3 regions of the Streptomyces sp. NPDC005435 genome follow, and region 3 is predicted to be linked to each of the others. Evidence: riboswitches for the same ligand, from Rfam matches in the RefSeq annotation. Region 3 holds a riboswitch; each other region holds the start of a gene.

Region 1 (2,252 bases), on a different contig from region 3:
TTCGAAGGCTTGGGCTTGGGCTTGGCCGTGGGCTTGCTCTCGGCCTTCTTCGCCGGCTGCTTCGGCGGGGCGGCCGCCGTGCGGTGGGGCTGGGCGGGCTGCCGCTGCGGTGCCGGGCCGGTGTCGGTGTCCGGGGGCAGCGGGGGTGCCTTCGCGGTGGAGGCGGGTTTGCCGGCGTCGCCCTGCGGGGCGGTGTTGTGGGCGCGCAGCTGGTCGGGGGTGATCCTGGGGCGGCCCTGGGTGCCCTCGATGTTCGTGCCGCCGAAGATCCACAGGTCGACGCTGCCGGGCTTGGGGCGGTAGAGCATCGCGCCGAGCTGGCTGTAGGTCCAGTCGTCGGCGCCGGGGTCGGCGTGCCAGTAGGACCAGTAGGCGGAGGCGGGCGGGGTGAGGACGCAGTCGTCGTCGGCGGGGGTGGGGTACTGCCTGCCGCCCTGGTAACCGCTGTAGCCGATACGGCAGATGAAGGCGGGCCCGTCGTGTCCGGTGCCGGCCGTCTGCCAGCCGCCCTGGTTCAGCAGCTCGTAGCCGGTGGTGGGGGTGGTGCCGCAGGAGCGCAGGACCGGGCCGCCCCAGTGGCTGAAGTCGACGGCGAGGACGACGCCGGAGGTGGTGGTGCAGCGGCCCATGGCCTGCGGGGCGGCGCTCGCGGGCGGGGCGGTGGTGGTGAACAGGGCAGCCGTGAGGCCGAGGGCCGCGAGGAGCCCGGCGAGTCTGCCTCGTCCGCGGGTGTCTCCGTGCGCCGCTGTGCCCATCGCCGTCCCCCTCGTAGCGTCGAGGCCGGCGCGGGCGGGAACGTGGCTCAAGGCTGCCGTACCGGGCCGAAGTGCCGGGCGTACGACAGCTGTTGGCACCACACCGCAGTCCGCGACGGCGTCAGTTGCTCTCTGATCTCGCTCCAGGCATTCCGGCTCGCCCACCTCCCGGTGGGCCCACGGTTGCGGGTCAGCGCCGGTTTTCGACCGGCTTCCCCTGGAACTTGTTGCTTCTCAGGCGGATTTGAGCACGATTCGTAAGGGTCGTCAAGGACAGGACGGGGCGGACAGCGGCCGGCTCCCCGGCGATGAGGGCACCCATTGACGCGGAGCGGGCGAACGTGGTCGCATGACGCGCTTTCACTTCAGCACTCAGGGGAAGCCGGTCGGAGTCCGGCGCTGTCCCGCAACCGTAGGTCCGTCGGCGGACGGGCGAGCCGGAGCACCTGGGCTGGAGCCAGGACCGAAGCGCCGTCGTGGACTGCGGCGTGGACCGGAAGGCCGCACCAGGGCTGCCCCCGTGCGCCGCCCGTCTCCCACGCCCGGTCGCGGACGGCCGAGTTGGAGGGGCTGTCATGAAGAACGCCACCGGACGTACCGCCGCGCGACGCACCGCCACGAGACGCACCGCTGCCGGACGCGCCGTTCCGCGAGCGCTCGCGGCGGCCGCGCTCACCCTGGCCGCGACGGGAGCCGCCGTGACCGGTGCGGCCGCCCCGGCGGCGGCCGATCCGCTGTCGAGCTGCACCCCGACCAAGGGCGCGATCGTCGCCGTCGACTTCGGGCCGTGGGGCGGCTCGGTGGTGCGCGGCTGCGACGCAAGCCCGACCACCGGCTACAACCTGCTGCACAACGGCGGCTTCACCACCGCCGGTACGCAGCACGACGGCCCCGCCTTCATCTGCCGGATCGGCAACGCGTCCTTCAACAGCGGGACCCAGTACCCGACTCCGGCGCAGGACGCCTGCGTCCTCACCCCGCCCGCCTCCGCCTACTGGTCCTACTGGATCGCCCCGGCGGGCCAGTCGACCTGGACGTACAGCCCGCTCGGCGCCATGAGCGACAAGCCGAAGGCCGGCGAGGTCGAGGCGTGGGTCTACGGCTCGACCAGCATCGACGGGACGACGGGCAAGCCGAAGTTCACGCCGGATTCGGTGCGGGCGCACTGAGCGGCGGGCGGGAGCCGGGACGGCCGGCCTCGGCTCCCTCGCCCAATCGGGCACTGCGCGTGACGCGTTGACGACACCTCCCGGCCGTGGTGAGATGCTCTCCGTTTCAGCGGTCAGGGGAAGCCGGTCAGAATCCGGCGCTGACCCGCAACCGTGGGCCCGTCGGGAGACGGGCGAGCCGGATCACCTGCGCTGGGACCGTCACACGATCCAACACCGTCGAGGACTGCGGTGTGGAGCGGCCCTCCGGGTTGCCCCGGTCCGGACCCCGTCTCCGCACACACGTCGCTCGCGGCCGACCGAGGGGGGCCTCGTGCACCGAATTCCG
Region 2 (2,252 bases), on a different contig from region 3:
GCGCCGCCATCTGGAAGATCTCGCGCCGCGAGGTCATCGACCACACCAGCGTCGCCCCGGCCGGCGCGTACGAGGAGCCCGCCGGTGTGATCACCACCGCCATGGCCGCGGTGACCCCGCCCCCCGCGGGCACCGTCACCGAGGCCCTGGGCACCGAGGGTCTGACGGCCACCATCCCGGCCCCGGCCCTGGTCGAACCGGCCACCGCCACCCCCGTCGTCCCGCCCGCCTCCGCGGCCTGACCCGGCATCCGAAGGAGCAACCCCATGCAGATCGACTGGGCGGCCATCGGTTCCGTCTTCGGCGTCAGCCTCGTGGCGAGCGTGGCCCTGGTGGTCCTGTTCACCCTGGGCGTCGGCGGCCTGGCCCGCCGCGAGAAGGCCGCCGCGCGCGGCGAGTCGGCCGCCCTCGCGGTGACCGGCGCGTACGTCTGCTTCGCCGCGTGCGCGGCGGCGGTGGCGTACGGGTTCTATCTGATCGTGGGCAAGGCCTGAGCCCGCGGTCCCTTCCGAGCAGTACGTGTGTGAGGCCCCTCCCGGCACCTTCCGGGCGGGGCCTCGCCGTTTCCCAGGAGCGGTCCTCGCCCTTTCCCGGGGAAGGCCCTCGCCGTTTCCCGGGCCCCCGGCGTACGCCCGGCACGCGGCTGCGGTAGGCCCCGATGTGGGCCCGCCCACACTCTCCTCCCGCAGGTCAAGGGCAGGTTGACGGCCCTTCGGGGCCCGTGGTGGACTTCCGGGGCCATGTACGGCGGCAGAAGAGGAAGCCGGTGCGAATCCGGCGCGGTCCCGCCACTGTCACCGGGGAGTGATCCCCGCGAGCCAGGAACTCCTGCCGCCGGTCTCGTCGAACCAGGGCGTGGACACCCTGAGTGAGGACATACCGCGATGCTCGGCTGCCCGTTGAGTACCCCTCCCAGGACCGCTCCCGCGCCCACGGCCGGCTGAGCCGATGGGTGCCGATCGCAGCTTCGCGTACGGCGCCGCCGCCGGCCTCCTGGGCGACCTGCTCCTCGGCGATCCCCGCCGCCGCCACCCCGTGGCCGCGTTCGGACGCGCCGCCGGGGCCGTCGAGCACGCGCTGTGGCACGACCACCGCGGCTGGGGCGCCCTGCACACGCTGGTGTGCGCCGGGGGCGCCGCCACGGCGGGCGCGCTGGCCGAACGCGCCGTCCGCCGCTCCCCCGCCGCGACCCTCGCGCTGACCGCGGCCGCCACCTGGGCCGTCGTCGGCGGCACCTCGCTGGCCCGGGAGGCGCGCGCCGTCGGCCGCGCCCTGGCCGACGGGGACGTGCCCGCCGCCCGCGCCCGCCTTCCGCACCTGTGCGGCCGCGACCCACAGGCGCTGGACGCCGACGGGATCGCCCGCGCCGTGGTGGAGTCGGTCGCCGAGAACACCTCCGACGCGGTCGTGGGCGCCCTGCTGTGGGGCGCGGTGGCCGGGGTCCCCGGGCTGCTCGGCTTCCGGGCCGTCAACACGCTGGACGCCATGGTGGGCCACAAGTCGCCCCGGCTGCGCCGCTTCGGCTGGGCGTCCGCCCGCCTGGACGACGTCATGGGCTGGCCGGGGGCCCGGCTGACCGCTGCCCTCGCGACGCTGGCCGGACCCGACCCGCGCGGCGCCGTCCGCGCCTGGCGCGCCGACGCCCACCGGCACCCGAGCCCCAACGCGGGACCGGTGGAGGCATCCTTCGCGGGCGCCCTCGGCCTGCGCCTCGGCGGCACGCTGTCCTACGGCGGCCGGATCGAGCACCGGCCCGTGCTCAACGGCTCCGGGCGCCCGGTCCGGGTCACCGACATCGACCGGGCGGTACGGCTCTCCCGCCGCGTCGGTCTGCTCGCGCTCGGCGTGAGCGCCGGGGCGAGCCTGATCCTGAAGGGACGCGGGAAGTGAACGGTGGTCTCCTCGTCGCGGGTACGACCTCCGACGCGGGCAAGAGCGTCGTGACGGCCGGGATCTGCCGCTGGTTGGTGCGCCAGGGCGTGAAGGTGGCGCCCTTCAAGGCGCAGAACATGTCCCTCAACTCCTTCGTCACCCGCGAGGGCGCCGAGATCGGGCGCGCGCAGGCCATGCAGGCCCAGGCGTGCCGCGTCGAGCCGACCGCGCTGATGAATCCCGTGCTGCTCAAGCCCGGTGGCGAGCAGAGCAGCCAAGTGGTGCTGCTGGGAAAGCCGGTGGGCGAGATGAGCGCGCGCGGCTATCACGGCGGGCGCCAACAAAGGTTGCTCGGCACGGTGTTGGACTGTCTTGCCGAG
Region 3 (2,252 bases):
GCCTACGCCGCCTCCTACTCCGGCCTCCAGGGCGTGATCACCCGCCTCACCTCCCTGACCGACCTGGAAAACCTGATCGCCGCCGGCATCCCCGCCATCACCTCCCAGTCCTTCCTGAAGACCGAACTGACCGGCGCGGGCTACGGCACCTCCGGCCACCTCATGACGGTCATCGGCTTCACCGGCGACGGCGACGTCATCGCCAACGACCCCGCCTCCCCGAGCGACGACGCGGTGCGGCGGGTGTACGCGCGGCGGGAGTTCGAGACCATCTGGCTGCGGACGAAGCGGTACAACGCCTCGGGGCAGGTCGCGTCGGGGACCGGTGGCGTCTGCTATCTGTACTTCCCGGCCGATCCGACACCGCGTCAGCGGCGGGCGCTCGCCGAGGTCGGGGTTCGCTGAGCGAGGGTTCGTCGACGGCGGCCACCCTTCCAGGGGTGGTCGCCTTTTTCTGGCCCTGACCGGGCAGGCGGCACGGTTCCAGGTGCTGGTGCGGTTCGCACTGGCACGGGAAACCGAGGACGGCCCCCGAACCCGGTGTCACTCGAATGCGCTCCGCCAGGGCCTGGATTTACTAGGACGTCCAACTATATAGTCGCGAACAAGGCCCGCGGTGCAGGGAAGCCGGTGTGATTCCGGCACGGTCCCGCCACTGTGACCGGGGAGTACGCCGTCGAGCAGGACGCCACTGACGAGCTCGAAGTCGGGAAGGCGGACGGCGCGCGCTGATCCGGGAGTCAGGATACCGGCCGCGGGATGTTCCGTGTGGTCCACGAGGATGGAGCTGACACGCATGGCACCGGTGTGCGTCCACGATCCCGGCAGGCCCGCCCCAGCGGCGCCGGCACGCCCAGGAGTTCGGCCCGTTTCCGCCGTCACGCCCTGACGGCCCCACGCCATTCGCGCATCCCGCGCGGCCCTCGCACACGCACGCCACCCCGTCCGTGTGCGACCCGTCCGCGCGCCGTCCCCGGACCCCACCTGACGAGAGCAGGCACCCATGGTCCGCACCACCGAACGCGCCGAGACGCGCGAACTGACCCACTTCGTCGGCGGCAAGCGCACCCCCGGAACCTCGGGAACCTACGGCGACGTGTACCGCCCGGACACCGGCGAGATCCAGGCCCTCGTCCCCCTCGCGAGCCGGGCCGAGACCGAGGCCGCGATCGCCGTGGCGGCCGAGGCCCAGCGCGAGTGGGCCGAGTGGAACCCGCAGCGCCGCGCCCGCGTCCTGCTGCGCTTCCTCGACCTGGCCGAACGCGAGAAGGACGCGCTGGCCCGGCTGCTGTCCTCCGAGCACGGCAAGACGATCCCCGACGCCCACGGCGACCTCCAACGCGGCCTGGAAGTCGTGGAGTTCGCGGCGGGCATCCCGCATCTGCTCAAGGGCGAGTTCACCGACAACGCGGGCACCGGCATCGACGTCCACTCGCTGCGCTCGCCCCTCGGTGTCATCGCCGGCATCACGCCGTTCAACTTCCCCGCGATGATCCCGCTGTGGCAGGCCGCGCCCGCCCTGGCCTGCGGCAACGCCTTCGTCCTCAAGCCCTCCGAACGCGACCCGTCCGTACCGCTGCGGCTCGCGGAACTCTTCCTGGAGGCCGGTCTGCCGCCCGGCGTGTTCAACGTCGTCAACGGGGCCCGGGAAGCGGTCGACACCCTGCTGGAGGACCCGCGCGTCGCCGCCCTCGGCTTCGTCGGCTCCACCCCGATCGCCGCGCACATCTACGCCACCGCCGCCGCCCACGGCAAGCGCGCCCAGTGCTTCGGCGGCGCCAAGAACCACATGATCGTCATGCCGGACGCCGATCTGGACCAGGCCGTCGACGCCCTGATCGGCGCCGGGTACGGCTCGGCGGGCGAACGCTGCATGGCGATCTCGGTCGCCGTCCCCGTGGGCGAGGAGACCGCCGACGCCCTCGTGGCCCGGCTCAAGGAACGCATCGGTTCGCTACGGATCGGCCGCAGCGACGACCCCGAGGCCGACTTCGGGCCCCTCGTCGGCCGCGACGCCGTGGACCGCGTCCGCTCCTATGTCGACCTCGGCGTGGAAGAGGGCGCCGAACTCGTCGTGGACGGACGGGACTTCGTCCTCCCCGGACACGAGGACGGCTTCTTCACCGGAGCCTCCCTCTTCGACCGGGTCACCCCCGCGATGCGCGTCTACCAGGAGGAGATCTTCGGGCCCGTCGTCTGCGTCGTCCGTGCCGCCGACTACGAGGAGGCCCTGCGCCTGCCCACCGAGCACC

Evidence for each region. A riboswitch is a leader RNA that binds a small molecule or an ion and turns the genes downstream of it on or off. The one in region 3 is predicted to bind cobalamin.
Region 1: another riboswitch for cobalamin. It lies ahead of AB0898_RS11095 (hypothetical protein); the one in region 3 lies ahead of AB0898_RS06105 (CoA-acylating methylmalonate-semialdehyde dehydrogenase).
Region 2: another riboswitch for cobalamin. It lies ahead of AB0898_RS18690 (cobalamin biosynthesis protein); the one in region 3 lies ahead of AB0898_RS06105 (CoA-acylating methylmalonate-semialdehyde dehydrogenase).

The regions. Positions count from the first base shown of each region.
Region 1 covers NZ_JBEXEQ010000007.1:142,308-144,559, forward strand. The annotation lists gene AB0898_RS11095 (hypothetical protein) at 1-755, opposite strand, end outside; cobalamin riboswitch at 880-1,016, opposite strand; cobalamin riboswitch at 1,130-1,203, shown strand; partial or broken gene AB0898_RS11100 (peptidase) at 1,331-1,918, shown strand; cobalamin riboswitch at 2,009-2,134, shown strand; gene AB0898_RS11105 (prenyltransferase/squalene oxidase repeat-containing protein) at 2,238-2,252, shown strand, end outside.
Region 2 covers NZ_JBEXEQ010000013.1:169,221-171,472, reverse strand. The annotation lists gene AB0898_RS18700 (inorganic phosphate transporter) at 1-242, shown strand, start outside; gene AB0898_RS18695 (hypothetical protein) at 267-494, shown strand; cobalamin riboswitch at 732-851, shown strand; gene AB0898_RS18690 (cobalamin biosynthesis protein) at 949-1,890, shown strand; gene AB0898_RS18685 (cobyric acid synthase) at 1,887-2,252, shown strand, end outside.
Region 3 covers NZ_JBEXEQ010000003.1:261,990-264,241, forward strand. The annotation lists gene AB0898_RS06100 (peptidase C39 family protein) at 1-405, shown strand, start outside; cobalamin riboswitch at 591-772, shown strand; gene AB0898_RS06105 (CoA-acylating methylmalonate-semialdehyde dehydrogenase) at 1,004-2,252, shown strand, end outside.